Regions from separate parts of the Streptomyces sp. FIT100 genome, predicted to be linked through region 1. Evidence: riboswitches for the same ligand, from Rfam matches in the RefSeq annotation. Region 1 holds a riboswitch; the other holds the start of a gene.

The links. A riboswitch is a leader RNA that binds a small molecule or an ion and turns the genes downstream of it on or off. The one in region 1 is predicted to bind glycine.
Region 2: another riboswitch for glycine. It lies ahead of gcvT (glycine cleavage system aminomethyltransferase GcvT); the one in region 1 lies ahead of gcvP (aminomethyl-transferring glycine dehydrogenase).

The regions. Positions count from the first base shown of each region.
Region 1 covers NZ_CP075715.1:948,828-964,107, reverse strand. The annotation lists gene KK483_RS04110 (DNA polymerase IV) at 1-841, shown strand, start outside; partial or broken gene KK483_RS04105 (PRC-barrel domain-containing protein) at 805-1,134, opposite strand; glycine riboswitch at 1,247-1,344, shown strand; gene gcvP (aminomethyl-transferring glycine dehydrogenase) at 1,524-4,409, shown strand; gene KK483_RS04095 (DUF5999 family protein) at 4,517-4,714, opposite strand; gene KK483_RS04090 (hypothetical protein) at 5,007-5,600, opposite strand; gene KK483_RS04085 (glutamate-cysteine ligase family protein) at 6,082-7,584, shown strand; gene KK483_RS04080 (CPBP family intramembrane glutamic endopeptidase) at 7,694-8,476, shown strand; gene KK483_RS04075 (PhzF family phenazine biosynthesis protein) at 8,522-9,346, opposite strand; gene KK483_RS04070 (PadR family transcriptional regulator) at 9,485-10,075, shown strand; gene KK483_RS04065 (SRPBCC family protein) at 10,222-10,650, opposite strand; gene KK483_RS04060 (Clp protease N-terminal domain-containing protein) at 10,854-11,504, shown strand; gene KK483_RS04055 (DMT family transporter) at 11,545-12,594, shown strand; gene KK483_RS04050 (DMT family transporter) at 12,893-13,858, shown strand; gene KK483_RS04045 (pyridoxamine 5'-phosphate oxidase family protein) at 14,150-14,839, opposite strand; gene KK483_RS04040 (aminotransferase class I/II-fold pyridoxal phosphate-dependent enzyme) at 14,876-15,280, shown strand, end outside.
Region 2 covers NZ_CP075715.1:5,610,811-5,626,090, forward strand. The annotation lists gene KK483_RS25330 (L-serine ammonia-lyase) at 1-1,167, opposite strand, end outside; gene glyA (serine hydroxymethyltransferase) at 1,306-2,580, opposite strand; gene gcvH (glycine cleavage system protein GcvH) at 2,589-2,966, opposite strand; gene gcvT (glycine cleavage system aminomethyltransferase GcvT) at 3,064-4,179, opposite strand; glycine riboswitch at 4,330-4,427, opposite strand; gene KK483_RS25350 (ATP-binding protein) at 4,556-5,221, shown strand; gene KK483_RS25355 (enhanced serine sensitivity protein SseB) at 5,389-6,165, shown strand; gene KK483_RS25360 (enhanced serine sensitivity protein SseB C-terminal domain-containing protein) at 6,249-7,031, shown strand; gene KK483_RS25365 (ABC transporter permease) at 7,398-8,402, shown strand; gene KK483_RS25370 (ABC transporter substrate-binding protein) at 8,522-10,285, shown strand; gene KK483_RS25375 (ABC transporter permease) at 10,402-11,400, shown strand; gene KK483_RS25380 (ABC transporter ATP-binding protein) at 11,397-12,494, shown strand; gene KK483_RS25385 (ABC transporter ATP-binding protein) at 12,491-13,684, shown strand; gene KK483_RS25390 (trimeric intracellular cation channel family protein) at 13,826-14,491, shown strand; gene KK483_RS25395 (thioesterase family protein) at 14,533-15,280, shown strand, end outside.

The DNA of each region.
Region 1 (15,280 bases):
CGACCGGCTGCGGATCAGGCTGGAGGTGGAGCGGCTCGCCGACCGGTGCGTGCGGCGGCTGCGCGCCTCCGGGCACTCGGGCCGGACGATCGTGCTGAAGGTGCGGCGCTTCGACTTCTCCACACTGACCCGGTCGGAGACGCTTCGGGGGCCTACGGACGACCCGGCGGTCGTGCGAGAGGCCGCGGGGCGGCTTCTGGAGTCCGTGGACACCACGGGCGGTGTGCGGCTCCTCGGCGTGGGCGTGAGCGGCCTCGCCGACTACACGCAGGAGGATCTCTTCGCCCAGGCCGCCGCCGGGGAGCACGCGGCCTCGGAGGGGCCCCAGGCGGGCGGGGACGGGACCGACGCACGGCCCGGCATCGACACCGCCGCCGAGGTGCGGACGGATCCGCAGGAGCCGCCGCAGCAGCCCGCCGAGCGGCGCTGGCCGGCTGGACACGACGTGCAGCACGTCCGGTACGGAGCGGGATGGGTGCAGGGCAGTGGAGTCGGCCGGGTCACGGTCCGCTTCGAGGAGCCGTGGTCGCCCGTGCCGGGACGGGTTCGCACCTTTCCGGTCGACGACCCCGAACTGACACCGTCGGAGCCGCTGCCGCTCATCAGGCCGGAGGCCGATCAGTCGTCGCGGCCCGCCAGCCGGCCGAAGTCACGGTCGGGCACGGACCGGCCGGACGCCGGGTCCGGGCCACCGGCGGAGCCGTCACCGGAAGCGGTCGGCGACCCAGGGGAAGCGGACGACTCGGGTGCAGCGGTCGACTCGGATGACGTGGGCGAGGAGGGGGAGGCAGGGGCCGACGGAGTCGTCTTCCCGGGAGGAGAGGGGAGGTCGAGACCGTAGTGGTGGTACAGCTGGAGCTCCTGCTCGGGCGAGAGATGCCGCCCGACACCGAAGTCCGGGGCGTCCTTGATCAGAGCCCGCTCGAACGGAATGTGCAGTCCGTCGTTGGCGAGTTCGCTCGGCTCCAGCGGCACGAACGCGTCCCGGCTGAACAGTCCGGTGCGTACGGCCGCCCACTCGGGCACCCCCGTCGCGTCGTCGAGATACACCTCGTCCACGGTCCCGATCTTGGCGCCGTTGCGGTCGTACGCCTTGCGGCCTATCAGGCTGCGCGGATCGACATCGGTCTGCACGGTCCCTCCAACTGGTCGCACTCCTCGGTAAGTACTACGAAAGTCCACATTTGTGGGGTCGGCCACTCGAAGGTTCCGGTCAAGACCTCGCTGGTAGGCTGGCATCGGCTGTCGACCCCGTGCGGGAGAGTGCTCCGGTTCTCACACCGGAGACGCCGAAGGAGCAAATCCTCCCCGGAATCTCTCAGGCCCCTGTACCGCACGGACGAGGTCACTCTGGAAAGCAGGGCGGGCGTCGACGGCATCCGCTCTCACCGACGGTGAAAGTCGGGACGTCAGCGAGCGGACGGACCGGTGAAGCTCTCAGGTTGAGATGACAGAGGGGGAGGCCGTCCGGGCACCCACGCCGTGGTGCCCCTCGCAGGTCGCATCGACCAGGAGGCCTCAGCATGACCGCCAACCGCACTCCGCTCTCCCAGCTGGAGCGAGGCACCCCCTTTGAGCAGCGCCACATCGGCCCCGACGCCGAGGCCCAGGCCAAGATGCTCGCCCAGGTCGGCTACGGCTCGCTCGACGAGCTCACCGCCGCCGCCGTGCCGGACGTCATCAAGAGCGCCGAGGCCCTCGGGCTGCCCGGCGCCCGCACCGAGGCCGAGGTCCTCGCCGAACTGCGCTCCCTCGCGGACCGCAACAAGGTCCTCGCGCCGATGATCGGCCTCGGCTACTACGGCACGTTCACCCCGCCGGTCATCCTCCGCAACGTCATGGAGAACCCGGCCTGGTACACGGCCTACACCCCCTACCAGCCCGAGATCTCCCAGGGCCGGCTCGAGGCGCTGCTCAACTTCCAGACCGTGGTCGCCGAGCTCACGGGGCTGCCCACCTCCGGGGCCTCCCTCCTCGACGAGGGCACCGCGGCCGCCGAGGCCATGGCCCTGTCCCGCCGTGTCGGCAAGGTCAAGAACGGCGTCTTCCTGGTCGACGCCGACACCCTGCCGCAGACCACCGCAGTCATCGAGACCCGCGCCGAGCCCACCGGCGTCGAGGTCGTCGTCGCCGACCTCAGCGACGGCATCCCCGCCGAGATCGCCGAGCGCGGCGTCTTCGGCGTACTGCTCCAGTACCCCGGTGCCTCCGGCGCGGTGCGCGACCTCAAGCCCGTCATCGAGCAGGCCCACGGGCTGGGCGCGATCGTCACCGTCGCGGCCGATCTGCTCGCCCTCACCCTGCTCACCTCGCCCGGCGAGCTCGGCGCCGACATCGCCGTCGGCACCACCCAGCGCTTCGGCGTCCCCATGGGCTTCGGCGGCCCCCACGCCGGTTACATGGCCGTGCAGGACAAGCACGCCCGCAGCCTCCCGGGCCGCCTCGTCGGCGTCTCCGTCGACGCCGATGGCAACAAGGCGTACCGCCTCGCCCTGCAGACCCGCGAGCAGCACATCCGCCGCGAGAAGGCCACCAGCAACATCTGCACCGCGCAGGTGCTGCTCGCCGTGATGGCCGGAATGTACGCCGTCTACCACGGCCCGGACGGCCTGCGCACCATCGCCCGCCGCACCCACCGCTACGCCGCGATCCTCGCCGCCGGCCTGCGCTCCGGAGGCGTGGAGCTCGTCCACGACGTGTACTTCGACACGCTCACCGCCCGCGTCCCCGGCAAGGCGGCCGACGTCGTCGTCGCCGCCCGCGAGAGCGGTGTCAACCTCCACCTCGTCGACGCCGACCACGTCTCCGTGTCCTGCGACGAGACCACCGGCCGCGCCCAGCTCATCGCCGTCTGGTCCGCCTTCGGCGTGGACGGCGACATCGAGGCCCTCGACGCCGCCACCGACGACACCCTCCCCGCCGGGCTGCTGCGCACCGACGACTACCTCACCCACCCGGTCTTCCACCAGCACCGCTCCGAGACCGCGATGCTGCGCTACCTGCGCAGGCTCGCCGACCGCGACTACGCGCTCGACCGCGGCATGATCCCGCTCGGCTCCTGCACGATGAAGCTGAACGCGACCACCGAGATGGAGCCGGTCACCTGGCCCGAGTTCGGCCAGATGCACCCCTTCGCGCCGGTCGAGCAGGCTCAGGGCTACCTGACCCTGATCCGTGAGCTGGAAGAGCGCCTCGCCGAGGTCACCGGCTACGACAACGTCTCCATCCAGCCCAACGCCGGATCCCAGGGCGAGCTCGCCGGCCTCCTCGCCGTCCGCGCCTACCACCGCGCCAACGGCGACGAGCAGCGCACCGTCTGCCTCATCCCCTCCTCCGCCCACGGCACCAACGCAGCCAGCGCCGTCATGGCCGGCATGAAGGTCGTCGTCGTCAAGACCGCCGACGACGGCGAGATCGACGTCGCCGACCTGCGCGCCAAGATCGAGCAGTACCGCGACGAGCTCTCGGTCCTCATGATCACGTACCCGTCGACGCACGGCGTCTTCGAGGAGCACGTCGCCGACATCTGCGCCGAGGTGCACGACGCCGGCGGCCAGGTGTACGTGGACGGCGCGAACCTCAACGCGCTGGTCGGCCTCGCCAAGCCGGGCAAGTTCGGCGGCGACGTCTCGCACCTCAACCTGCACAAGACGTTCTGCATCCCGCACGGGGGCGGCGGCCCCGGCGTCGGCCCGGTCGGCGTCCGCGCCCACCTCGCCCCGTTCCTGCCGAACCACCCGCTCCAGCCGTCCGCGGGCCCCGAGACCGGCGTCGGCCCCATCTCGGCCGCCCCCTGGGGCTCGGCCGGCATCCTGCCCATCTCCTGGGCGTACGTCCGGCTCATGGGCGGTGAGGGCCTCAAGCGCGCCACCCAGGTCGCCGTCCTCGCGGCGAACTACATCGCCAAGCGCCTCGAACCGCACTACCCCGTGCTCTACACCGGCCCCGCCGGCCTCGTCGCGCACGAGTGCATCGTCGATCTGCGCCCCCTGGCCAAGGCCACCGGCGTCAGCGTCGACGACATCGCCAAGCGCCTGATCGACTACGGCTTCCACGCCCCGACCATGTCGTTCCCCGTCGCCGGCACCCTCATGATCGAGCCCACCGAGAGCGAGGACCTGGCCGAAATCGACCGGTTCTGCGAGACGATGATCGCGATCCGTGCGGAGATCGAGAAGGTCGCCACCGGCGAGTGGCCCACCGACGACAACCCGCTGCGCAACGCGCCGCACACCGCGGCCGCGCTCGGCGGCGAGTGGGAGCACGCGTACAGCCGCGAGGAGGCCGTCTTCCCCGCCGGTGTCCAGGCCGCCGACAAGTACTGGCCGCCGGTGCGCCGTATCGACGGCGCCTTCGGCGACCGGAACCTCGTCTGCTCCTGCCCGCCGCTCGACGAGTACGACGGCTGACAGCGACCGTCAGCGACTGACACCACCCGCTGACGCCGACTGAGAACGGCGGACACGCGTCAGGGCCGGTTCGGAACCTCCGAGCCGGCCCTCGGTCGTACGGGCCCTCAGGCCGCCGACGCCACCTGCTGCGGCCGGTGCGGGGCGATGATCTGCCCGTCCGGGAGCAGCTCGCCGGTGTCCTCGAAAAGCAGTACTCCGTTGCACAGCAGACTCCAGCCCTGCTCCGGGTGGTGCGCCACGCGACGGGCCGCCTCCCGGTCGGGGGACTCGGCTGACGGGCAAGGTGGCTGGTGCTGGCACATGGATGGGTTCTTTCGCTGCGAAGTGGTGACTGTCCTGCGGCTCGATGCGCTGTTCATGGCCGCCCCCGTATCTCTCGGTCCGATCCCAGTGTTGCCCCACGAGCGTCAATCCGCAGGGATTTCACGGCAGCTCGTCCTCACACTCAAGGACGTATCACCCGCGCGGACGGTTCACCCCAACTACAGGGCCTGATCGGGTGGTTTGGCATGGCCGCAGCTGACTAGTCCGACCGGGAGCACGATGGCGCCCCGTGACCATGGGCCACAGGGCGTGAGCACCACCGGCATACCCTCAGGCAGGCGACCCCAGCAGCGGCGTCGCCGGCGTCACCCGCAGCGTCAGCACCGGCAGCAGATCCGCCACCCGGTGCGGACGGTGCGCGGCGATCCCCGGCGGCGCCGGCGCCAGCGGCACCAGCAGATCAGCCGGAGCCGGCGTGCCGCCCGACGCGTCCGCCGCCGTGTCGCCGTGCAGCCACAACGTGATCATGTACAGCTCCGGGACGGACAGCAGCCGTGGCTGATAGTCCTCCGTGAGCGACTCGGCCTGCACCAGTGCCCGCTCCGTCGATGTGACGTAGGGACCCTCGAAGAAGTGCGAGAAGGCCCAGCCGTCAGCGGTCAGCATCGTGTCCGCGGCGGCGACGGACCGCTCACCGCTGCGGATCAGGAACCGCCAGCCGGCCAGCCGGGTGCGCGGCGAACGGCCGGCGTGCGGAACCACCTGGTCCAGCACATGGACGGGAAGGGGGAGTTCGGCACTCAGCGCTCCCTGGACGGAACGGAGACCCGGCGTACGGGCCTCATGGACAGCGGCGGGGGAACCGAGCGCCGCGAGGACGCTGCGCAGGGCAGGCGCGGGAGCCGGGGGAACATGCAGCGGCATGGTGGGTCGCCTCTCACTCAAGAGACACGGTGATGCGAGGGCAGAAGCGGACGGCACTGTCAGCGTGGGCCAGAGGGGGCTGGAAAGGCCATGGCCGGGCGCCAACTCTCTGCCTCGTTCGCGAAGTTTATACGACGCGTGTTCACACAGTGTTTCTGCTAGCTGTCCCCGGTATTGCCGGCAAGGCGGAAACCAGACTTTTCCAAGGGTCGGTCCTGTCGATTTCCCATGAACGCGCGAGCGTCACCTGGGGTGTTACCCCGACAGCGGACGGCCGAATCTCGTCGGCGTTTTTCACCACACCCGCAGAAGTGGTACCTGCGCACTGCGCCATGCCGCCGGAATGTGCCCGGCGAAAGCGGGAACCGGACTACCGTCCGACCGTCGAACGAACGGCGTTATGGATCACGAGGTCTGGGCATTATCGTCCCTGACGCGAGCGGCCCGAGCCGCAGGCCGCCACTCGACGAGGGGTGCTTCGATGGGGGAGAAGGTCGTGGCGGGCGGATTCGACCTGTCCGATCGGCAAAGGTACCGGCAAAAGCTCCAGCAGTGTCTGGAGGGACTGGCGAGACTCCTGAAAGAGAAGAGGTTCGACCGCCCCAAGAACCTCATGGGGCTGGAGATAGAACTCAATCTCGCGGGCACCGACGGGCAGCCGCGCATGATGAATGGCGCCGTGCTCGACCGGATCGCCAGTCGTGATTTCCAGACGGAACTCGGAATGTTCAACCTGGAAGTCAACATCGCCCCGCACCGGCTCGCCGGACACGTCCTCGACCAGCTCGCCGAAGAGCTGCGCACCGGGCTCGCATATGCCCACCGCAAAGCCACGGAACTCGACGCGGGCATCGTCATGATCGGCATTCTCCCCACGCTCACCCGCACCGACCTCGTCCCCGCCAACCTCTCCGACGTCGATCGCTACGCCCTTCTGAACGACCAGATCGTCGCCGCCCGGGGGGAGGACTTCACCCTCGACATCGACGGAGTCGAACGCCTCCACTGCACCGCCACCTCCATCGCCCCCGAAGCCGCCTGCACCTCCGTCCAGTTGCACCTCCAGGTCACCCCCGCCCGGTTCGCCGACGTCTGGAACGCCGCACAGGCCGTCGCCGCCGTCCAGATCGCCGTCGGCGCCAACTCCCCGTTCCTCTTCGGCAGGGAGCTCTGGCGCGAATCACGGCCACCCCTGTTCACCCAGGCCACCGACACCCGTCCACCCGAACTCCAGGCACAGGGCGTGCGACCGAGGACCTGGTTCGGCGAACGCTGGATCTCCTCCGCCTACGAGCTCTTCGAGGAGAACCTCCGCTACTTCCCCGCACTGCTGCCCATCTGCGACGAGGAGGACCCCCTGCGCGTGCTCGACCACGGCGGCGTCCCCCGCCTCCAGGAACTCGTCCTGCACAACGGCACGGTCTACCGGTGGAACCGCCCGGTCTACGGCATCGCCGACGGCACACCCCATCTGCGCGTGGAGAACCGGGTCCTGCCCGCCGGGCCCACCGTCACCGACGTCGTCGCCAACGCCGCCTTCTACTACGGCCTCGTCCGCGCACTCGCCGAGGAGCCACGCCCCATCTGGACCCGCATGCCCTTCGAAGCCGCAGCCGACAACTTCGACAGCGCCTGCCGGCACGGCATCGACGCCGAACTCCACTGGCCGCGCCCCGGCCGCGGCGGCGCAATGACCCGTGTACCCGCCGTCAAGCTCGTACGTGACGAACTCCTGCCCCTCGCCGCCGCGGGCCTCGACGCCTGGAACGTCGAACCGGCCGACCGCGACCACTACCTCGGCATCATCGAGGGCCGCTGCCGCCGCCGGACCAACGGCGCCTCCTGGCAGGCCGACACCTTCCACCGGACCACCGAGGCCGGACTGGACCGCGACAGCGCACTCGCGGCCGTCACCCGCCGCTACGGCGAGCTGATGCACCTGGGTGAGCCCGTCCACACCTGGCCGGCCGGACCGGCCGTCTGAAACGGCCGGTGGGAATCGGCCCTGCCGTCGTGCGCCCCGTCCACGTCATGCAAGCTGTGACGGCGGACGAGGCAAACAGGAGGCAGCAGTGCAGGCGCACACAGGTGAGATGTCCGGACCGCTCCCGGCGGGAGGGCTCTCCCGCACCACCCTGCGGTCCGAGACCCTGCTGGTCCTCGCACTCTCCCTCGGCGCCAGCGCGGTCTCCTCGCTCATCAGCTTCACCGGCTCGCTGACCAAACCCGGCGGCCTCAAGGACCAGGCCGCCACCCTCAACAGCTCCTACGCCCCAGGCCGCCCCTGGCTCGACCTCGCCTGGCAGCTCTTCGGCATCGCCACCGCCCTCGTCCCCGTCGCGCTCGTCGCCCACCTGCTGCTGCGGGAAGGCGCCGGAGGACTCAAGGCGATCGGCTTCGACCGCACGAAGCCCTGGCCCGACCTCGGGCGCGGCGCGCTCGTCGCGGCCGGTATCGGCAGCGCCGGGCTCGCCTTCTACCTCGTCGCCCGAGCCGGCGGATTCAACCTGACCGTCGTGCCCGAAGCGCTGCCCGAGGTGTGGTGGAAGTTCCCGGTCCTCATCCTCTCCGCACTGGAGAACTCCGTCGTCGAAGAAGTGATCGTCGTCGGATACCTGCTCCGCCGGCTCGGACAGCTCGGCTGGAGCCCGATGGCGGCGCTCGCGGCCAGTTCCGTGCTGCGCGGCTCCTACCACCTGTACCAAGGCATCGGCGGCTTCATCGGCAACATGGTGATGGGCGTCGTGTTCGTCCTCCTGTACCGGCGATGGGGCCGCGTCGGGCCGCTCGTCGTCGCCCACACACTGCTCGACATCGGCGCCTTCGTCGGGTACGCGCTGCTCGCAGGCAAGGTCAGCTGGCTGCCGACCCTCTGACGCCCCCGCGCTCTGACGCCGCCACCTCCTGGCGCATCCGCGCCGTCAGGGCCTCGCGTGCAGCTCTCCGTCGATGACGGTCACCGCCCGCCCCGTGAGCAGCACCCGGTCGCCGCGCAGGGCCGTACGGACGAGACCGGTGCGGGTGGCGCCCTGCAACCCGGTCAGCTCCTCGCGTCCCAGCCGGGCGGACCAGAACGGGGCGAGTGCGGTGTGCGCGCTGCCGGTCACCGGATCCTCGTCGACACCGAAGTTGGGGAAGAAGCCGCGCGAGGCGAAGTCGTAGCCACGGGCCGGATCCTCGGCGGGAGCCGTGACGACGATGCCCCGCTTCGACGTGCCGGCCAGCGCGCGCAGATCCGGTTCGAGCCCGCGCACGGTCGGCTCGTCGGCCAGCTCCACCAGCAGGTCACCGACGTGCTCCCCGGTGTAGTGCACCGAACGCGGCACGGCGCCCAGCGCCTCGACGGCCGCCGCGGAGAGCTCGGCCGGGGTGAGCGGTGCGACCGGGAAGTCCATGGTGATGGAGCCGTCCTCGTGCGCGGTCGTGGTGAGGATCCCGCAGCGCGCCGCGAAGCTCACCGTGCCCGTGGCCGTCCCCGTCGTGTGCAGGACATGCGCCATGGCGAGCGTGGCGTGCCCGCACATGTCGACCTCGGCGGTCGGGGTGAGCCAGCGCAGCGCCCAGTCGGCGCCGCCGTCATCGCCGTTCAGGGGATGGGCGAAGGCCGTCTCGGAGAGGTTCACCTCGGACGCCACGCTCTGGAGCCAGTCGTCGGAGGGGAAGCCGTCGCCGTCGAGGAGGAGCACTCCGGCGGGGTTGCCCGCGAAGGGCCGGTCGGTGAAGGCGTCCACGATTCGAATCCGCATGCCGTTGACGGTAGGGGTCCGCAAACCAGCAGACCAAGGCCAATTTCTGGTTGGTGGCCCGGTCGGCCGTTGTCAGGCGATGTGTTCCGATATATCGTTGAGGTATCGCGACAGATCAACGATGGAAGGAGCGTGGCGATGCGTTCACACGGAATGGGGAATTGCGGGCCCGGCCATCACGGTCGGGGCGGTGACTCCGAGAAGCTGCGTGCCGCGTTCGGTCCCTTCGGGCCCGGCTTCGGCGGCCCGCCATGGGGTGGGGGGCACGGCCGCGGAGGTGGCCGCGGCAGGGCGCGCCGCGGTGATGTGCGCGCCTCGATCCTGGCGCTGCTGAAGGACCGCCCGATGCACGGTTACGAGATGATCCAGGAGATCGGCGAGCGCAGCGGCGGAGCCTGGAAGCCCAGCCCCGGCTCGGTCTACCCCACGCTCCAGCTGCTGGAGGACGAGGGGCTCATCGCCAGCGCGAGCGAGGGCGGCAAGAAGCTGTTCACGCTCACCGACGCGGGACGCGCCGAGGCCGATTCGGTCCCGGACGCCCCCTGGGAGGAGGCGGGCCGCGGCATCGACTGGGACGCGATGAACGAGATCAGGCAGGCCGGAGTCGGCCTGATGGAGGCGTTCGGCCAGGTCTGGAAGACGGGCTCGCCGGAGCAGCGGCAGAAGGCGATCGCGGTCATCAACGAAGCGCGCAAGAAGCTGTATCTCATCCTCGCCGACGAGCACTGACCCCCGACGGGGTGCGGTCAGGGCCCCCGCGACACCGGGACTCGCGGTACCGGGCCCCGCGACACCGGGACTCGCGGTACCGGGCCCCGCGACACCGGGTCGCGGGGCCCTCGCTCGCGCCGTGCGGGGCGGCCGGCCCGTACCGTTCAGGCCACCAGCCCTCCGAGCTTCCGCAGCGACTCGTTGAGCGCCGCGGTCGCCGAGTCCTTCAGCTTGCCCGCCATGAGCGAGACGGCCGCGCCCGTGAACTCCCCGTCGATGCGGACCTGCGTCGCCTCGCCGTCGGGGGAGAGCGTGTAGCGTGTGGCCACGTTGACGCTCATCGGCCCCTTGCCCTTGATCGCGAAGACCCGCTCGGGCTCCAGTTCCTCGACCGTCCAGGTCACTTCGGCGGGGAAGCCCATCAGCTTCATGTTCTCGGCGAAGGTGGCGCCCGCTTCCAGAGTCTCCGGGCCGCCCTGCGGGAAGCTGGTGTGCGTGGCGTTCCACTGGCCGTACGAAGTGAAGTCCGTCAGCTGCGCCCAGACCTTCCCGGCCGGTGCATCGATGCGTGCCTCCGCGCTGACTTCGGCCATACGACCACCCCTTCTCGTCGGGTTCCCGGTGTCGCGGAACGTAGCCGCCTGGCCTCGAACATTCAATACTGATGAACTGTCAGATCTGATGGGATCTCATCCGCAAGGAGGAGGGACCGGCCTCGTCCGCCCACCTTCGGTGGGATGCCCGAATGCTCCCGTGCGGGGATGTTCCCGCCTCGGGAGGCTGATGAGGTGAAAGCGTGCAAATCCCCGTCCCGCGCGTGCCCCGGCATCCCGACGCCGCCCCGACCCTCCGTGCCGAGACCGACGCCAGGCTCACCGCCGAGCTGGCCTCGGTCGTCGCGGGTGCGCGCAGACGGGCGCTGCGGGACGGCGACCGGCAGATCGACACCGCCCACCTCCTGCACTCGCTGATGGAGGCGGACCCCGCGGTGCGGGCCGCCTTCGACGGGTCCGGGCAGGTCGCGCGCGTACTCGGCTATCTCGTCCAGCGCAGCATCGGCTACGGGCTGCGCTGGCAGGGCTCGGTCGAGGACTCCGGGGCCCTGCCGCTCCTGCGTGCCGGTGCCGGTGCCGGTGCCGGTGCCGGTGACGGTGCCGGTGGCCACGCCCGTGACGGTGCCGGCGACCACGCCTCTGACGGTGACCACGCTGTCGCCCGTGACATCGAATGGGCCGTCGCCGGCTGGTCCCCGTCGGCCTCCGCCGCCCTGGACCGGGCTCTGGAGCGGGCCGCGCCACGGCGCGAGGACCCGCGCGCCACCGGCATCGACCTGCTCGGCGCGATCGCCGCCGACCCCGGCTGCCGCGCCGTCGAGGTGCTGGAGCACGCGGGCGTCGACACCGCCCTCCTGGCGGGCCGTATCGGGGAGCTGTCTCAACAGGTGTGACGGGTGTGACGCTCCTGACGCGGCCTGTCATGATGTGCCGATGCACGCGACTCGGGGAAGGAACACCGGCCTGGGACTCGCCCTGGTCTCGGCGTTCGCATTCGGCGGTTCAGGGGTGGCGGCCAAGCCGCTCATCGAGGCGGGGCTCGACCCGCTCCACGTGGTGTGGCTACGGGTGGCCGGCGCCGCCCTCGTCATGCTTCCCGTCGCCTGGCGCCACCGTGATCTGCTGACCCGCAGGCCCGCGCTGCTCGCGGGCTTCGGACTGCTCGCCGTCGCGGGCGTCCAGGCGTTCTACTTCGCGGCCCTCTCCCAGATCCCCGTCGGCGTCGCGCTGCTCATCGAGTACCTCGCCCCCGCCCTCGTCCTCGCCTGGGTGCGCTTCGTCCAGCGCCGGCCGGTCACCCGCGCCGCGGCGGTCGGGGTGGTCCTCGCGGTCGGCGGCCTCGCCTGTGTCGTCGAGGTCTGGTCCGGGCTGAGCTTCGACGCCGTCGGGCTCCTGCTGGCCCTCGGTGCCGCCTGCTGCCAGGTCGGCTACTTCGTCCTCTCCGACCAGGGCGGCGACGGCGACGACGCCGCCGACCCGCTGGGCGTCATCGCGTACGGACTTCTTGTCGGCGCGCTGGTGCTGACCGTCGTCGCGCGCCCCTGGGGCATGGACTGGTCGGTGCTCGGCGGCAGCGCGGCCATGGGCGGCGCGGCCGTCCCGGCGGCGCTGCTGCTCGGCTGGATCGTGCTGGTCGCCACGGTTGTCGCGTACGTCACCGGCGTCGTCTCGGTGCGCAGGCTGTCCCCGCAGGTCGCCGGAGTCGTCGCCTGCCTGGAGGCGGTCATCGCGACCGTGCTGGCGTGGGTGCTGCTGCGGGAGCATCTGTCGGCGCCGCAGATCGCCGGCGGAGCGGTGGTCCTCATCGGGGCGTTCATCGCCCAGTCGGCCACGCCGAAGGCGCCCTCGGGTCCGGTGGCCGGTGGGCAGGGATCCGGTGGGCCGGGGGCCGACTCCGGGACGGTGGCGACCGCGGGGACGGGCATCGGCCCGCAGCGCACGGACCCCGAGGAGCAGTTGTCGGCCGACCGGGCCACGACATAGGGTGACGATCATGCATTCGACCGTGCTTCCGCCTCCCGCCGCATAGCGCGGGCGGCCATCCGCTGACGAAGACCGGGTCCGGGGTGTCGTGTCCCCCGGACGGTTCGTCGCTGCCCGCGTGCGGAGCCGAGCGGCCAACCGTCCTGTCTTCACCGGCCCGCCGCGCCGCGGGCCGCCGGGGCCTTGTCCCCGGACACTCAGCACACGGAGAACGCACGTGTCGAACCCTTCTTCAACCACTGCATCCGGCCTGTCCGGCGATCTTCCCGAGGGAGTCTCCGGCGGCCTGTCCGGCGGTGTGTCCGGCGGCCAGTCGGTCGGCCCGTCCGTCGGACGCAGCCTCTTCTACCTCGTCGTGGCCGGGGTGGCCTGGGGGACCGCCGGGGCGGCCGCCTCGCTGGTCTTCGGCGTCAGTGATCTCGGCCCGCTCGCCCTCTCGTTCTGGCGCTGCGTCGGTGGACTCGTCCTGCTGGCCGGCGCACTCGCACTGCGGCCGCGCAGGGGTGCGGTGATGGCGGCCGAGTCACGGCGACGCCGGCTGCTGCGCATCCTCGGTACGGGCACCGGCCTGACCGTCTTCCAGAGCGCGTACTTCGCCGCCGTCGAACAGACCGGACTCGCCGTGGGCACGGTCGTCACGCTCGGCGCCGGACCCGTCCTCATCGCCGTCGGGGCGAGGCTGACGATGGGGGAGCGGCTCGGGCGCGGCGGCGTCGCGGCCGTCGCGGGGGCGCTCACCGGCCTCGTGGTGCTGGTGCTGGGTGGGGACGGCGGCACGGTCCGCCCGCTCGGCGTCGCCCTGGCGCTGCTGTCGGCCGCGGGATACGCCGCGATCACCCTGCTGACGCGCCGGCTCGGCCGGGACGGCCGCGGTGGTGACGCGCTCGCCACGACCGCCTGGACGTTCGCGGTCGGCGCGGTCGGGCTGCTGCCGTTCGCGCTCGTCGAGGGAGCGCTGCCGCACACCGCGGAGCCCGCACGGGTGTTCTGGCTGCTGGTGTACGTGGCCGCGGTGCCGACGGCGCTCGCGTACGCGCTCTACTTCGCCGGCGCGGCGGTCGTCAGGTCCGCCACGGTCTCCGTGATCATGCTGCTCGAACCGGTCAGCGCGGCGGTTCTCGCGGTGACCGCGCTCGACGAGCGGCTGACCGCGGCGACGGTGGCCGGGACGCTGGTGCTGCTGGTGGCGGTCGTGGGGCTGGCCTGGCAGGAGGCGCGGCAGGCGGCGCTGCGGCGGGAGGCCGCGGCCGCGCTCGCCGGCTGATGCACGAGGGGGCGGGCCCGCGCGGTGTGGGGCCCGCCCTTGCCGGCCGGGTCCCGGCCGTCGGCCGGTTGGGCCGGACTCGGCCCGGCCGACACGACCTACGGTCCTGCCGTCGAAGTCCCGCTTGCCCCGCGGGCGGACGACGCAGTTTCGACGACGGGACCGGGGCCGCGCACGCACTCCCCCGTGGCCCTTCGGGCACGGAAGGTGCCCCCACCGCATGGACTCCCCTCCTCCGCCGTGCGATCGCACGCTCCAGACGCCGCAGGGCCCGCCTTCGAGCGGACGACGCTACGGTGAAGACACTCCCTGGAACGCGGCCAGGTAGCCGGGCAGCGCGACCGAGGGATCCAGGTCGTCCGCCGGTTCCGGTGTGCCGTGGCCGTGGACCAGCGGGACGACCCCCGCCCAGTACGGCAGGGAGCCGTCCTCGGGATCGTCGTTCGGCCCGCCCGTGCGCACCTTCGCCGAGACCTCGTCGAGGTCGAGCCGGAGCACGGCGGTGGCGGCGAGCTCCTTGTCGTCGGCCGGGCGCGAGTCGTGAGAGCGGCCGGGTACGACGTGGTCGACCAGAGCGTCGAGCGCTTCGCGCTTCTCCTGCGGGTCGGTGACCTGGCGGGCGGTGCCGTGGACCACGACGGAGCGGTAGTTGATGGAGTGGTGGAAGGCGGAGCGCGCGAGGACGAGACCGTCGACGTGGGTGACGGTCAGACACACCTGGAGGCCGGGGTCGGTCCGGCCGGCCATGCGCAGCGGGCGGGAGCCGGTGGAGCCGTGGACGTAGAGCGTCTCGCCGACCCGCCCGTAGAGCGTCGGCAGGACGACGGGCGCTCCGTCGCGGACGAAGCCGAGGTGGCAGACGTAGGCCCCGTCGAGTATCGCGTGCACCAGTTCGCGGTCGTAGGAGGCACGTTCCCGCCCACGGGTGGGGTACGTGCGCTCGGTCGTCCGGTAGGCGGCGTCCGTCGGCGGCGAGGTCATTGCGAAACTCCATTGCACTAGTGCATAATCTCGTTTGTGCTAGGAGAATATCGGATCGCGGGTCGTCGTGCATCGGAGATCGCCGCGAGCGTGGAGCTGGGGGTCGCCGCGGGGGATCTCGCCCCGGGGGAACTGCTGCCGCCCATGCGAGAGCTGGCGGCCGCGCTGGGCGTCAACGCGAACACGGTCGCGGCCGCGTACCGGACGCTGCGCGAGCGCGGCGTCATCGAGACGGCCGGCCGCCGGGGCAGCAGGGTGCGCTCGCGCCCGGCCAGCACGGCGCGCAGCTCGCTGGGTGTCGATGCGACGCCCGGCGTGCGGCAGATCTCCCAGGGCAACCCCGACCCCGCGCTTCTGCCGTCGCTGTACGAGGCGTTCGCGGCCGCCGCGCGGCGCCAGGACGAGCAGCCCGTGCTCTACGGGGAGGCCCCCGTCGACCCC
Region 2 (15,280 bases), 4.7 Mb from region 1:
CACCAGACCGCCGACCGGGTCGCAGGTCAGGCCGAGGTTGTGCTCCATGCCGATCTCGGCGGCGTTCTCCACCTGCTCCGGGGAGCCGCCCATCACCTCGGCGAGCGCGCCCGCCGCCATGGAGCAGGCCGAGCCGACCTCGCCCTGGCAGCCGACCTCGGCGCCGGAGATCGAGGCGTTCTCCTTGAAGAGCATGCCGATCGCGCCGGCCGCGAGCAGGAAGCGCACGACGCCCTCCTCGTCGGCGCCGGGCACGAAGTTCATGTAGTAGTGCAGGACCGCGGGGATGATGCCCGCGGCGCCGTTCGTCGGAGCGGTGACGACGCGGCCGCCCGCCGCGTTCTCCTCGTTCACGGCCATCGCGTAGAGGGTGATCCACTCCATCGCGAGCGCCTTCGGGTCGCCCTCGGAGCGCAGCTTGCGCGCGGTGGTGGCGGCGCGCCGGCGCACCTTCAGGCCGCCCGGGAGGATGCCCTCGCGGGACATGCCGCGCGAGACACAGGCCTGCATGACGCGCCAGATGTCCAGGAGACCCTCGCGGATCTCCTCCTCGGTCCGCCACGCCTTCTCGTTCTCCAGCATCAGGGCGGAGATCGAAAGACCGGTGTCGCGGGAGAGCCGCAGCAGCTCGTCACCGGTGCGGAAGGGGTACTTCAGCACGGTGTCGTCGAGCTTGATCCGGTCCTCGCCGACGGCGTCCTCGTCGACGACGAAGCCGCCGCCGACCGAGTAGTACGTCTTCTCCAGCAGCGACTGGCCCTCGGCGTCGTACGCCCACAGGGTCATGCCGTTCGCGTGGTACGGGAGCGTCTTGCGGCGGTGCAGGACCAGGTCCTCGTCGAAGTCGAAGTCGATCTCGTGGGCACCGAGGATGCTGATCCGCTTGCTGTTCTTGATCCGCTCGACCTGGTCGTCGGCGGTCTCGACGTCGACCGTGCGCGGGGAGTTCCCCTCCAGGCCCAGCAGGACGGCCTTCGGGGTGCCGTGGCCGTGGCCGGTCGCGCCGAGCGAGCCGTACAGCTCGGCGCGTATCGCGGTGGTGTGGGCGAGCAGGCCCTCGTTCTTCAGCCGGCGGGCGAACAGCGCCGCGGCCCGCATCGGGCCGACCGTGTGGGAGCTGGACGGGCCGATGCCGATCGAGAACAGGTCGAAGACCGAGATGGCCACTGGGGTACTCCTCAAAGCTGGTAGACGCCGTTGTCTGCCGGGGTGGCGCAGAAGGACGAACGGGCTGTTGCGTGGTGCGGGGCACCGCACTCACTCTCCAGTGTGCGCGGTGCCCCTTTTGTTTTGCTTACGTCTGGATTACAGACCAGGGTAGAGCGGGTGCTTCGCGGCCAGGGCCGTCACCCGCGCCTTCAGCGCCTCCGCCTCGGCCGCCCCGAAGGAGGAGGGCGCCTTCAGCACCTCGGCGATGACGTCGGCGACCTCGCGGAAGTCCTCGGCCTGGAAGCCGCGGGTCGCGAGCGCGGGCGTACCGATCCGCAGACCCGAGGTGACCATCGGCGGGCGGGGGTCGTTCGGGACCGCGTTGCGGTTGACCGTGATGCCGACCTCGTGGAGCCGGTCCTCGGCCTGCTGGCCGTCCAGCTCCGAGTGTCGCAGGTCGACCAGGACCAGGTGCACGTCCGTGCCGCCGGACAGGACCGACACGCCGGCCTGCTCGACGTCGTCCTGGACCAGACGCTCGGCGATGATCTTCGAGCCCTCCAGGGTGCGCTGCTGGCGCTCCTTGAACTCCTCGGAGGCCGCGACCTTGAAGGAGACCGCCTTCGCCGCGATGACGTGCTCCAGCGGACCGCCCTGCTGACCGGGAAAGACCGCCGAGTTGATCTTCTTGGCGAGCTCGGAGGTGCAGAGGATCACACCGCCGCGCGGGCCGCCAAGCGTCTTGTGGGTGGTCGTGGTCACGACATGGGCGTGCGGCACCGGGTTCGGGTGCAGGCCCGCAGCGACCAGGCCCGCGAAGTGGGCCATGTCGACCATCAGGTACGCGCCGACCTCGTCCGCGATCCGGCGGAAGGCGGCGAAGTCCAGCTGGCGCGGGTACGCGGACCAGCCGGCCACGATCAGCTTCGGCTTGGACTCCTTGGCGAGCCGCTCGACCTCGGCCATGTCGACCTGGCCGGTCTGGTCGTCGACGTGGTAGGCGACCACATTGTAGAGCTTGCCGGAGAAGTTGATCTTCATGCCGTGGGTCAGGTGCCCGCCGTGCGCGAGGTTCAGACCCATGATCGTGTCGCCCGGCTTCAGCAGCGCGAACATCGCGGCGGCGTTGGCCTGGGCGCCCGAGTGCGGCTGCACGTTGGCGTGCTCGGCGCCGAACAGCTCCTTGATGCGGTCGATGGCGATCTGCTCGACGACATCGACATGCTCGCAGCCGCCGTAGTAGCGGCGGCCCGGGTAGCCCTCGGCGTACTTGTTGGTGAGGACCGAGCCCTGCGCCTCCATGACCGCGACCGGAGCGAAGTTCTCCGAGGCGATCATCTCCAGGGTGGACTGCTGGCGGTGGAGCTCGGCGTCGACGGCGGCGGCGACGTCCGGGTCGAGCTCGTGGAGAGGGGTGTTGAGAAGCGACATGGTGATCCCTAGTTGCCGGAGAACTCGGTGTACTCGTCCGCGGAGAGCAGGTCCTTCGGCTCCTCCGTGACGCGCACCTTGAACAGCCAACCGCCCTCGAACGGGGCGGAGTTCACCAGCGACGGGTCGTCCACGACGTCCTGGTTGGCCTCGACGATCTCTCCGCTGACGGGGGAGTACAGGTCGCTGACCGACTTGGTCGACTCGAGCTCACCGCAGGTCTCGCCCTCGGTGACCGTGGAGCCGACCTCGGGGAGCTGGGCGTAGACGACGTCACCGAGCGCGTTGGCCGCGAACTCCGTGATGCCGACCGTCGAGACGCCGTCCTCGGCGGCCGACAGCCATTCGTGCTCCTTGCTGTAGCGCAGCTGCTGGGGGTTGCTCATGACGTGAATTCTCCTGTACGCGGGGGAGTGCTGCTGATAGGGGCTGCTGGAAGGACTGCTTCCGGCGCTGGAGGTACTGCTTCCTGCGCCGGAGGGACTACTTCTGGCGCTTGTAGAAGGGGAGCGCCACGACCTCGTACGGCTCATGAGTACCGCGGATGTCGACGCCCACGCCCTCGGTGCCGGGCGCGGCGTGCGCCGCGTCGACGTACGCGATGGCCAGCGGCTTGCCCAGGGTCGGCGACGGGGCTCCTGAGGTGACCTCGCCGATCACCTGGCCGGCGGCGACGACGGGCATCCCGGCGCGCGGCACCCGGCGGCCTTCGGCGATCAGGCCGACGAGCTTGCGCGGCGGGGTGGCGGCGGCCCGCTCGGCGGCGGCCTCCAGGGCGGCGCGGCCGACGAAGTCGCCCTCCTTCTCGAACTTCACGACCCGGCCCAGGCCCGCGTCGAACGGTGTGAGGGAGGTCGTCAGCTCGTGCCCGTACAGCGGCATGCCCGCCTCCAGGCGGAGCGTGTCACGGCAGGACAGACCGCAGGGGACGAGGCCGACGGGCTCGCCCGCCTCGGTCAGGGCCCGCCACAGCTTCTCGGCGTGCTGCGGCTCGACGAAGAGTTCGAAGCCGTCCTCACCCGTGTAGCCGGTACGGGCGATCAGCGCGGGCACCCCCGCGACGGTCCCGGGCAGGCCCGCGTAGTACTTCAGCCCGTCGAGGTCCGCGTCGGTGAGCGACTTCAGGATGCCGGGGGACTCGGGGCCCTGGACCGCGATCAGCGCGTACGCGTCGCGGTCGTCCCGTACGGCGGCGTCGAAGCCGGCGGCCCGCTCGGTCAGGGCGTCCAGCACGGTCTGCGCGTTCGAGGCGTTGGCGACGACCATGTACTCCGTTTCGCCCAGGCGATAGACGATCAGGTCGTCGAGGATCCCGCCGTCCTCCTGGCAGATCATCGTGTAGCGGGCGCGGCCGACGGCGACCCCGCCGATGTTGCCGACGAGCGCGTAGTCCAGAAGGGCGGCGGCCTCCGGCCCGGTGACGGTGATCTCACCCATGTGGGAGAGGTCGAAGAGACCGGCCTTGGTCCGTACGGCGTTGTGCTCGTCGCGCTCGCTGGCGTACCGCAGGGGCATGTCCCAGCCGGCGAAGTCGGTCATGGTCGCGCCCAGCGAGCGATGCAGCGCATCGAGGGCGGTGAGACGGGGGGTGGTGCTCATGGATAGGACTCCCAGGGCATGACTGGCGAGGACGATCCTCCCCATCTGTCATCGAAACCTGAGAGGTTCATCACGACCACATGTGCGTGTGATCACGACTTGCACCTTGGGTGGAGCCGCATGAGCTGCGACTCGCTTTTCAGATCTGCCTCATCACGCGCGGTACGGGGCCTGAGAGATTCAAGGGAGGTACTTGCTCCTTCGGCGCCCGGCGCACACAGTGGCCGGGACTCTCCCGCGCGGATTCAAGCGGCCGGTATGCAGTTGGCGCGGCCATCATTGCACGGGCGCCCGGATCAGCAAATCGCTTGTTGGTCATTACCTTTTCTTTAAGCTTCTTGGGCAGGGTCCCGAAGACCCGACAAGGGGGAGAGCGATGACGTTGCAGCGGTCAGGTGCCTATATGACGACGACAGCCCGGGCGGCGGGGCTGCCCGCGCGGCTCGGCGTGCCCGCGCGTGCGCCCGTCGTGCGTGACCTGCGTGACCGGTCGGGCCGCCTCCCGCGCAGCCTGGAGTTCGCCCACGGGGACGTGGTCGTGATCTCGGGGCTGCCCGGGAGCGGCAAGTCCACGCTGATACGGCGCGCGGCGGAGGGCGGCGGCATCGACTCCCAGGACGCCCGCGACCGCTGGGACGCGCGGATGCCCCGGCTGCTGCCGTACGCGGTGTACCGGCCGCTGGTGCGTGCCGCGCACTACGCCGGGCTGTGGCGCGCCCTGCGCTCCGGCGCCGGCGTGATCGTCCACGACTGCGGCACCCAGTCCTGGGTCCGCCGCTGGCTGGCCCGCGAGGCCCGCCGCCGCGGCCGCTCCCTCCATCTGCTCCTGCTGGACGTCGCCCCCGCCGTCGCCCGCGCGGGCCAGCGCGAGCGGGGCAGGGGCGTCTCCCCGTACGCCTTCTCCCGCCACCGGTACGCCGTCTCCCGCCTGCTCCGTGACGCGGAGCGCGGCCGTCTCCCCTCCGGCTGCTCCTCCGCCACGCTCCTCGACCGCGACGCCGCCACGGCGCTGAGCCGGATCGGCTTCACCCCGGCGGCGTGAGCGGGGGCTCCGGGCGCGGAGCCCCGGCGAACACCCAGCCCCCGCGATTACGGAGCCCGGTGAGTACGGAGCCCCCGCCCGTGGGGGCTCCGTACCGCTACCCTGCTTCCGCAGGACATCGCGGCCCGTACCGGGCCGGACGGGGACGGGGAAGCAGGGAAGACGCAGTGGACGCGCACACGACATGGCCCGCCAACGAGCTCGAAGAGGTGCTCGCCGCGTCGCTCGGCAACCCCACGGCCGGCGCACGCCTCGTCGAGGTCCTCGGCCGCAGCCACCTCTGGGTGCCGCTCCCCAACGGCGGTGGCCCGGACAGCCCCGGCCTCGACCTGCCCACCCTGGAGATCGACGGCGCTCCGTACGTGCCCGTCTTCAGCTCCCAGCAGCAGTTCCTCCTCTGCCTGGGCGACCGTGTCTCCGGCACCGTCGCCCCGGCGGTCGAGTTCGCCCGCGGACTGCCTCCGCAGCTCGGCATCGCCGTGAACCCCGGCGGCGCCGTCGGCGTCCCGCTGCCCCCGCCGGCCGTCGCCGAGCTCTGCCGCACCGGCCGCACCCCGTTCGGGGGTACCTCCCATGCCGGAGGCTATGGGGGAGGGCCGGCGAGCGGCGGCCGTGTCCGGCTGTTCGAGCCGGACTGGCAGGAGGAGCCGATCGACTTCCTCGCCGCCGCGGCCGGGGAGTTCGAGGAGACCGGCATCGTCCAGACCGCCCGCCGGGTGCTGGCGAGCATCGAGGGCGACGCGCCGACCCTGTTCATCGGCGTCCAGCTCTCCGCCTGGGAGGCCCACCACCGCACCGCGCCCATGGACGCGCTCGGCCGCGCGCTCGGCCGGGTCGCCGTGCAGTGGCCGGTCAACCTGGTGCTGCTGGACATCGCGCAGGATCCGGTCGGCGACTGGATGCTCAACCGTGTCCGGCCCTTCTACACCCGGCAGTACGCGTAGGCGCCGAGGCAGGCGTCAAGGCGGCGTCAGTACCGCCGCTTAAGCTGGTTCAGGGCAACGGCGGATCGAAGAGGGGGACCAGGGTGAGTGCGTCAGGCACCGCGGCGGCCGGGCAGGTCGAGCACATGCTGCGCCAGGTGACGCCCGGACGCTACGACGCGTACGAGGCGCTGCTCCGCGCGCTCGCCGAGCCGGCCACCGGCCGGCTCTGGATGCTGCTGTGGCACGGCAGCTCCGGCTCCCCCGACGCCCAGTACGGGAACATGGAGGTGGACGGCCAGGCGTACGCCCCGTGCGTCACCTCCCCCCAGGAGCTCGCCGCCTCCGGCTGGACCCGCGCCCACGAGGTCGTCACGGGATCCGACATCGCCCGTGCCCTCTTCCCCGACCACTGGGGCATCTGGCTCAACCCGCACGCCCCGGGCGGCGGCGTCGGCATCCCCTGGCTCGATCTGCGCCGGATCGCCACCGGCCTCGACCGGATGCCCGCGGGGCCGCTCCGGCTGGCCGAGCCCGCCGTCGAGATCCCCCAGTTCTACGCCCTGCTCACGCAGAACGCGCACCGCACCCCCGCCGTCCGCTCGTTGCGCAGGGCCTGGGTGCAGCCCGCGCTCGGCGCCCCGTATCTCGCCATCGGCCTGGATCTGTACGACACGGGTCAGCAGTCCGTCGAGAGCGTCCGCGCGATGATGCAGCAGTCGGTCGCCGCCGTCCCCGACGGGCTTCCGGTGTCCACCGTCGCCATGTCCGACGACTACGACCCGGTGGCGATGTGGCTGCGGGCCAACGCCCGCCCGTTCTACGACCGCGAGGCCCACGGCGTCCCGCCCCAGCGTCCGGGGTACGGGTACCCGCCCGCGTACTGACCGGAGAGTCCGTAACGGCCGTCCTGACCGGCCGTCACTCCGGCGTGGCGTCATCCGCCGTGCCGGGCCCCGGCCGACGGGCCGCATCGCACGTATGGGTGTGAATCGAGCGCTACCAGTACGCAATTGTCCGGCTTGCCCCGCTCAGCAAGCAGTAGCGTCCGGAAAACGGATGGCGTCCGGTCGCATCACGGTTGAGCAACATTCGCTGCCAGGTATGGCGACTGATCGCCGACCCATTGAAGACTCCCCGCATCACAGGGCGTTCGACTCTTCGCGCGAACTGCCCCAGCACTCGTTACACCACGCCGCCACCCGCGGCGGGCAAAGGCCGGCTACCGGCGGCCGAGAGGGGTCCTCACCACGATGACGGCACCACTGCACGACACGAGTGCGGCCGGAACCTCCGCCGCCGCTGTCGATGTCGCGCCCGAAGGCCCTGCGAAGGCGATCGAAGGCCGCTCTCCCTGGCAGATCGCCTGGACCAGGCTCAAGCGCGACCGGCTCGCCCTCGCGGGCGGCGCCATCGTTGTCCTCCTCATCCTGGTCGCCGTCTTCGCGCCGCTGATCGTGAGCCTGCTCGGCCACCCGCCGAACGACTTCCACGAGGACCAGATCGACCCGCTCTTCGGCACGCCGATCGGCCCGTACGGCGGCATCAGCTCCGACTTCCTGCTCGGCGTCGAACCGGTCAACGGCCGCGACGTGTTCAGCCGCATCGTCTACGGCGCGCGCATCTCGCTGCTCGTGGCCTTCCTCGCGGCCGTCTTCGCCGTCTTCCTGGGCACCGTGCTGGGCGTCATCGCCGGCTACTTCGGCGGCTGGGTCGACGCGGCGCTCAGCCGGGTCATGGACGTGATGCTCGCCTTCCCGCAGCTGCTCTTCACCATCGCGCTCGTCTCCGTCCTGCCCAACGACCTCCTCGGAGTGTCGGGTTCCGGTGTGCGCATCGGCGCGCTGGTCGTCGTCATCGGCTTCTTCGGCTGGCCCTACGTCGGCCGGATCGTCCGCGGCCAGACCCTCTCGCTGCGTGAGCGGGAGTACGTCGAGGCCGCCCGCAGCCTGGGCGCCGGCCGCCTCTACATCCTGCGCCGGGAACTACTGCCCAACCTGGTCGCCCCGATCACCGTCTACGCGACCCTCATGATCCCCACCAACATCCTCACCGAAGCGGCGCTCAGCTTCCTCGGCGCGGGTGTGAAGCCGCCCACGGCTTCCTGGGGGCAGATGCTGTCGAAGGCCGTCAACACCTATGAAGCAGACCCACTGTTCATGGTGATCCCCGGTCTGGCGATCTTCATCACCGTCCTCGCGTTCAACCTCTTCGGCGACGGCGTACGCGATGCGCTCGACCCGAAGGGCGCCCGCTGACCCTCCGCGACGAGCCGTCAGGAAGAACCGAAAGACACGCCCCTGCCGCTGGCGACAGGAGGCCCATCCCAACGGCGGACCGCCGTAACGGCCGCCATGATTACGGAGGTTGCGAGACCATGACACTGAACAGCCCCCAGAGGCGCAGAATCGCCGCAGGCGCCCTGCTCGCCTCGGCCACCATGCTCGTCACCACGGCGTGCGGCGGCGGCAGCGGCAGCGGTGAGGACAAGAGCAGCGCGGCCGGCTTCAACGCCGCCGTGAACAAGGTCGCCAACGCCTCCGACAAGAAGGGCGGCGAGCTGAAGTTCATCGGCTCGCAGGAGGCCGACTCGTGGGACCCGCAGCGCGGCTACTACGGCTTCATGTGGGACTTCGCCCGCTACTACACGCGCCAGCTGGTCACCTTCAAGGCCGCGCCCGGCGCCGAGTCCACCGAGCTCGTCCCGGACCTCGCCACCGACGCCGGCCAGATCTCCCCCGACGGCCTGACCTACACCTTCACGCTGAAGGACGGGGTCGCCTGGGAGGACGGCAAGCCGATCACGTCCAAGGACATCAAGTACGGCATCGAGCGCATCTGGGCCCAGGACGTCATCTCCGGCGGCCCGATCTACCTCCAGCAGGTCCTCGACCCCAAGGGCGAGTACAAGGGCCCGTACAAGGACACCACCCCGGACAAGCTCGGTCTGAAGGCCATCGAGACGCCGGACGACAAGACCATCATCTTCAAGCTGCCCGTCGCCAACAGCGACTTCCTGCAGATGCTGGCCATGCCGGCCGCCTCCCCGGTCCGCCAGGACATGGACACCAAGGCCAAGTACGGCCTGAAGCCGTTCTCCTCCGGCCCGTACAAGTGGGAGTCCTACACCCCGAACAAGTCCATCAAGCTGGTCCGCAACGACAAGTGGGACGCCAAGTCGGACACCGTCCGCAAGGCCCTGCCGGACACGATCAGCGTCACGTTCACCACGAACCCCGACGACATGGACAACCGCCTCATCGAGGGCGAGTACGACGTCGATCTCAACGCCACCGGCATCGGCCAGGCCGCCCGCGCCAAGGTGCTCCAGCAGCACAAGGACAACGCGGACAACCCGCAGACCGGCTTCATCCGCTACGCGGTCTTCCCGCAGACGGTCGTCCCCAATATCGAGTGCCGCAAGGCGATGATCTACGCGGCCGACTCCAAGTCCCTGCAGACCGCCCGCGGCGGCCCGCAGGCCGGTGGCGACATCGCCGCCAACATGCTGCCGCCGGCGATCAAGGGCGCCGACCCGAAGGCCGACCCGTACGGCAAGCTCGCCGGCAAGGCGGACGTCGCCAAGGCCAAGGAGGCCCTGGCGAAGTGCGGCAAGCCGAACGGCTTCAAGACCACCATCGCGGTCCGCAACAACAAGCCGATCGAGATCGCCACCGCCGAGTCCCTCCAGCAGTCGCTGAAGGCCGTCGGGATCGACGCCCAGATCGACCAGTTCGACGGCGCCCAGACCTCCGGCATCATCGGCTCGCCGAAGGTCGTCAAGGACAAGGGTTACGGCATCATCATCATGGGCTGGGGCGCGGACTTCCCGTCCGGCCAGGGCTTCCTGCAGCCGCTGGTCGACAGTCGCTTCATCCTCCAGAGCGGCAACAACAACTTCTCGGAGCTGAACGACCCTGCCATCAACGGCCTGTTCGACCAGGCGCTGCAGGAGACCGACCCCGAGAAGGCCGGCGAGCTGTACAAGCAGATCAACACGAAGGTCTCGGAGGCCGCGGTCTACCTGCCCTTCACCCACGAGAAGAACATCATCTGGCGCAGCTCCCGACTGACCAACGTCTACACGGCCGACGCCTACAACGGCCGCTACGACTACGCGTCGCTCGGCGTCGTCAAGTAACCCCCCACCCGCTCCAACGGCGCACCACCCGCCGCTAGGTCCGAAGGGCAGGTGATGGCCAGGCGCGGCGGCCGGGGAATCCGATCGGATTCCCCGGCCGCCGGCCGGCCGACCGCATGCTTGCATATATCGTCCGACGGCTCTTCGCCGTCGTAGTGATGCTGCTCGTCGTCACCTTGGTGACGCTCGGCATCTTCTTCCTGATCCCCAAGCTGACCGGCAGTGACCCTGCCGCGATGTTCGTCGGCAAGCAGGCGGATCCGGCCTCCATCGAGGGCGTCCGGCAGAAGCTGGGCCTGGACGAGCCGATCCTGGTGCAGTTCTGGCACTTCGTCTCCGGAATCTTCGTCGGACGCGACTACGTCGGCGGCGGCGACACCATCCACTGTGCGGCGCCCTGCTTCGGCTACTCGTTCCGCACCGAGCAGGACGTCTGGCTGATGCTGGTCGACCGCATCCCGGTGACCGTCTCCATGGTCCTCGGCGCGGCCGTGCTCTGGCTGGTCATGGGCGTCAGCACCGGCGTGGTCTCCGCGCTCCGGCGCGGCACCGCGATCGACCGGGTCGCCATGGTCACCGCGCTCGCCGGCGTCTCGCTCCCCATCTACTTCACCGCCATGCTGGCGCTGCTGGTCTTCCGCATCCAGCTCGGCTGGCTGGACGCCAGGTGGGTGCCGTTCACCGAGTCGCCCGGCTCCTGGTTCATGGGCCTGCTGCTGCCCTGGGTCACCCTCGCCTTCCTGTACGCGGCGATGTACGCCAGACTCACCCGCGCCACCATGCTGGAGGTGCTGGGCGAGGACTACATCCGCACCGCCCGGGCGAAGGGCCTCACGGAGCCGGTGGTGCTCGGCAAGCACGCCATGCGCTCCACCATGACCCCCATCCTGACCATCTTCGGCATGGACCTCGGCGCCCTCGTCGGCGGCGCGATCCTGACCGAGACCGCGTTCAACCTGCCCGGTCTCGGGAACGCCGCCTTCAGGGCGGTGAGCGAACGCGACCTGCCGCTGATCCTGGCGGTCACGCTGATCACCGCGTCGGCCGTGGTCATCATGAACCTCGTCGTGGACCTCCTGTACGCAGTGATCGACCCCCGAGTGAGGCTCGCATGACGGACCAGCTGGCGAAAACCGGGGCCGCCCTGGGCGAGCCCGCTCCGACCGCACCGTCCGACGCGTTCCTGGACGTACGCGATCTCAAGATCCACTTCCCGACCGACGACGGCCTCGTCAAGTCCGTGGACGGTCTCACCTTCCAGCTGGAGAAGGGCAAGACCCTCGGCATCGTGGGCGAGTCCGGCTCCGGCAAGTCGGTGACCTCGCTCGGCATCATGGGACTGCACACCGTCGGCCAGTACGGCCGGCAGAAGGCGCAGATCTCCGGTGAGGTCTGGCTCAACGGGCAGGAGCTGCTCTCCGCCGACCCCGACGCCGTACGGCGGCTGCGCGGGCGCGAGATGGCGATGATCTTCCAGGATCCGCTGTCGGCGATGCACCCGTACTACACGGTCGGCCACCAGATCGTGGAGGCGTACCGCGTCCACCACAAGGTGGACAAGAAGACGGCCCGCAAGCGTGCGGTCGAGCTCCTCGACCGGGTCGGCATCCCCGAGCCCGCCAAGCGGTTCGACAACTACCCCCACGAGTTCTCCGGCGGTATGCGCCAGCGCGCCATGATCGCGATGGCACTGGTCAACAACCCGGAGCTGCTCATCGCGGACGAGCCGACCACCGCGCTCGACGTGACCGTGCAGGCCCAGATCCTCGACCTGATCCGGGATCTCCAGAAGGAGTTCGGCTCCGCGGTCATCATCATCACCCACGACCTCGGCGTCGTGGCCGAGCTCGCCGACGACATCCTCGTGATGTACGGCGGGCGCTGTGTGGAGCGCGGCGCGGCCGAGAAGGTCTTCTACGAACCCCAGCACCCCTACACCTGGGGCCTGCTGGGCTCGATGCCGCGCATCGACCGTGAGCAGACCGAGCGCCTGATCCCGGTCAAGGGCTCGCCGCCCAGCCTGATCAACATCCCCAGCGGCTGCGCCTTCCACCCGCGCTGCCCCTACGCGGAAGTCCCCAAGGGCGGCATCACCCGCACCGAGCGTCCCGAGCTGCGCGAGTCGTCCGGCCGCCACTACTCGGCCTGCCACATGTCGCAGGAGGAGCGGACCCGCATCTGGACCGAAGAGATTGCGCCGAAGCTGTGAGCGACAACAAAGACACGAAGGTGGCGATCCCGCAGCAGGGAGCGCCCGCCGATGCCCCGCTGCTGAAGGTGTCGGGCCTGGTCAAGCACTTTCCGATCAAGAAGGGCCTGCTCCAGCGGCAGGTCGGTGCCGTCAAGGCGGTCGACGGCATCGACTTCGACGTCCTGCCGGGCGAGACGCTCGGCGTGGTGGGCGAGTCCGGCTGCGGGAAGTCGACGATGGGCCGGCTGATCACCCGGCTGCTCGAACCGACCGGCGGCACGGTCGAGTTCCAGGGGGCGGACATCTCGCACCTCGGCGTGGGCCGGATGCGGCCGTTCCGCCGGGACATCCAGATGATCTTCCAGGACCCCTACGGTTCGCTGAACCCGCGGCACACGGTCGGCTCGATCGTCTCGGCCCCCTTCCGGCTCCAGGGCGTGGAGCCCGAGGGCGGGATCAAGAAGGAGGTCCAGCGGCTGCTCGGCCTGGTGGGTCTGAACCCGGAGCACTACAACCGCTACCCGCACGAGTTCTCCGGCGGACAGCGCCAGCGCATCGGCATCGCCCGGGCGCTCGCCCTCAAGCCGAAGCTCGTCGTCGCGGACGAGCCGGTCTCCGCGCTGGACGTGTCGATCCAGGCGCAGGTGGTCAACCTGCTGGACGACCTCCAGGAGGAGCTGGGCCTCACCTACGTGATCATCGCGCACGACCTCTCGGTCATCCGGCACGTCTCGGACCGGATCGCGGTCATGTACCTCGGCAAGATCGTGGAGCTGGCGGACCGCAAGTCGCTGTACGAGTCCCCGATGCACCCGTACACCAAGGCCCTGCTCTCGGCGGTGCCGGTGCCGGACCCGCGGCGGCGCGGCGCCAAGAGCGAGCGGATCCTGCTGAAGGGCGACGTCCCCTCGCCGATCTCCCCGCCGAGCGGCTGCCGCTTCCACACCCGCTGCTGGAAGGCGACCGAGCTCTGCCGCACGCAGGAGCCGCCGCTGGCCGCCCTGAAGACGGGCCACCAGGTCGCCTGCCACCACCCGGAGAACGCGCCCGACCAGGCACCCGACGACGACACGGTCCTCGCTTCGGCCCGCGAGGCGATCGCCATCGTGGACGCGACCCCGAAGTCGGAGCTGCCGGTTCCGGAGCCGGGCCCGAAGGCGGAGCGGGAGCCGGTGTCGGAGCCGGTGCCGGAGTCGGACAAGCAGTAGGCGAACGGACGACGGGCCCCGTCCGGCAGAGCCGGGCGGGGCCCGTCGTCCGTCCGGCCGCCCTACCTGACCGGTGCCCGGGGGGCCAGGGGGCGCGAGGGCGCGGTCGGGGGGCTCGTACGCGCGCGGCACAATTGTGCGGTGCTCCAGGAACTGTTCACCCCCTCCGTCCAGCATGCGCTCGACATCGCCGGCATCTTCGTCTTCGCGATCTCCGGCGCCCTGCTCGCCGTACGCAAGAACTTCGACGTCTTCGGCATCGCCGTACTCGCCGAGGCCACGGCGCTGGGCGGCGGTCTGTTCCGGGACCTGATCATCGGCGCCGTGCCGCCCGCCGCGTTCACGGACCTGGGGTACTTCCTGACACCGCTCGTCGCCGCCGCGCTCGTCTTCTTCCTGCACCCCGAGGTCGAGCGCATCCAGGGCTCGGTCAACGTCTTCGACGCCGCGGGGCTCGGGCTCTTCTGTGTGACGGGGACGACCAAGGCGTACGAGTACGGGCTCGGCCTCACCGCGTCCGCGGCCCTCGGGCTCACCACCGCGGTCGGCGGTGGCGTCGTGCGCGACATACTCGCCAACGAGGTGCCCTCGCTGCTCCGCTGGGACCGTGACCTCTACGCGGTCCCGGCCACCGTCGGCGCCACCCTGGTGGTGCTGTGCATCCGCTTCGACGCGCTCAACGCCCTCACCAGTGGACTCGCCGTCGTGACCGCCTTCACCCTGCGCCTGCTCGCCATGCGCTACCACTGGCGGGCGCCCCGCGCCTGGAACCGCAGATCGGCCGCCGCCGAAGAGATGACCGTCTGAAAAAGCTACCGCTTAGTAGTTGCCTGCTGTACGGTTCAGGCATGGCACAGGTGGCACAGGAAACCGCAACCGTCGGCGACAGCGAGTTCGACCGCGACACCGCCGTCACGCTGCGGGACCCGCACGTCCCGGGCGTCTACGACGCGCAGCTCTCCGCCGGCTGGACGATCATCAGTGCCGTCAACGGCGGCTATCTGCTGGCGCTGCTCGGCCGGGCCCTCGGCGACGCCCTGCCCCACCCGGACCCCTTCAGCGTCTCCGCGCACTACCTCGGCCCCTCCGTGCCCGGCCCCGCCGTGATCCGCACCGAGACCATCCGCACCGGACGCACCCTCTCCACCGGCCAGGCTTCCCTCTTCCAGTACGCGGAGGACGGCAGCGAGGTCGAGCGCATCCGCGTCCTCGCCACCTACGGCGACCTCGACGCCCTGCCGGACGAGGTCCGTACGACCGCGAAGCCGCCGGCCATTCCGCCGTACGAGCACTGCCTCGGCCCGGCCGACGGGCCCGCGCCCGCCATCCCCGGCTCGTCGGCGATCACCGACCGGCTGGACATCAGGCTCGACCCCGCCACCGTCGGCTGGGCCGTCGGCGCGCCCTCGGGGAAGGGTGAGATGCGCGGCTGGTTCGGGCTCGCCGACGGCCGCGCCGCCGACCCGCTGTCGCTGCTGCTCACGGTCGATGCGCTGCCGCCCACCTCGTTCGAGCTGGGTCTCAAGGGCTGGACCCCGACCGTCGAACTCACCACCCACGTCCGCTGCCGTCCCGCACCGGGCCCGCTGCGCGTCG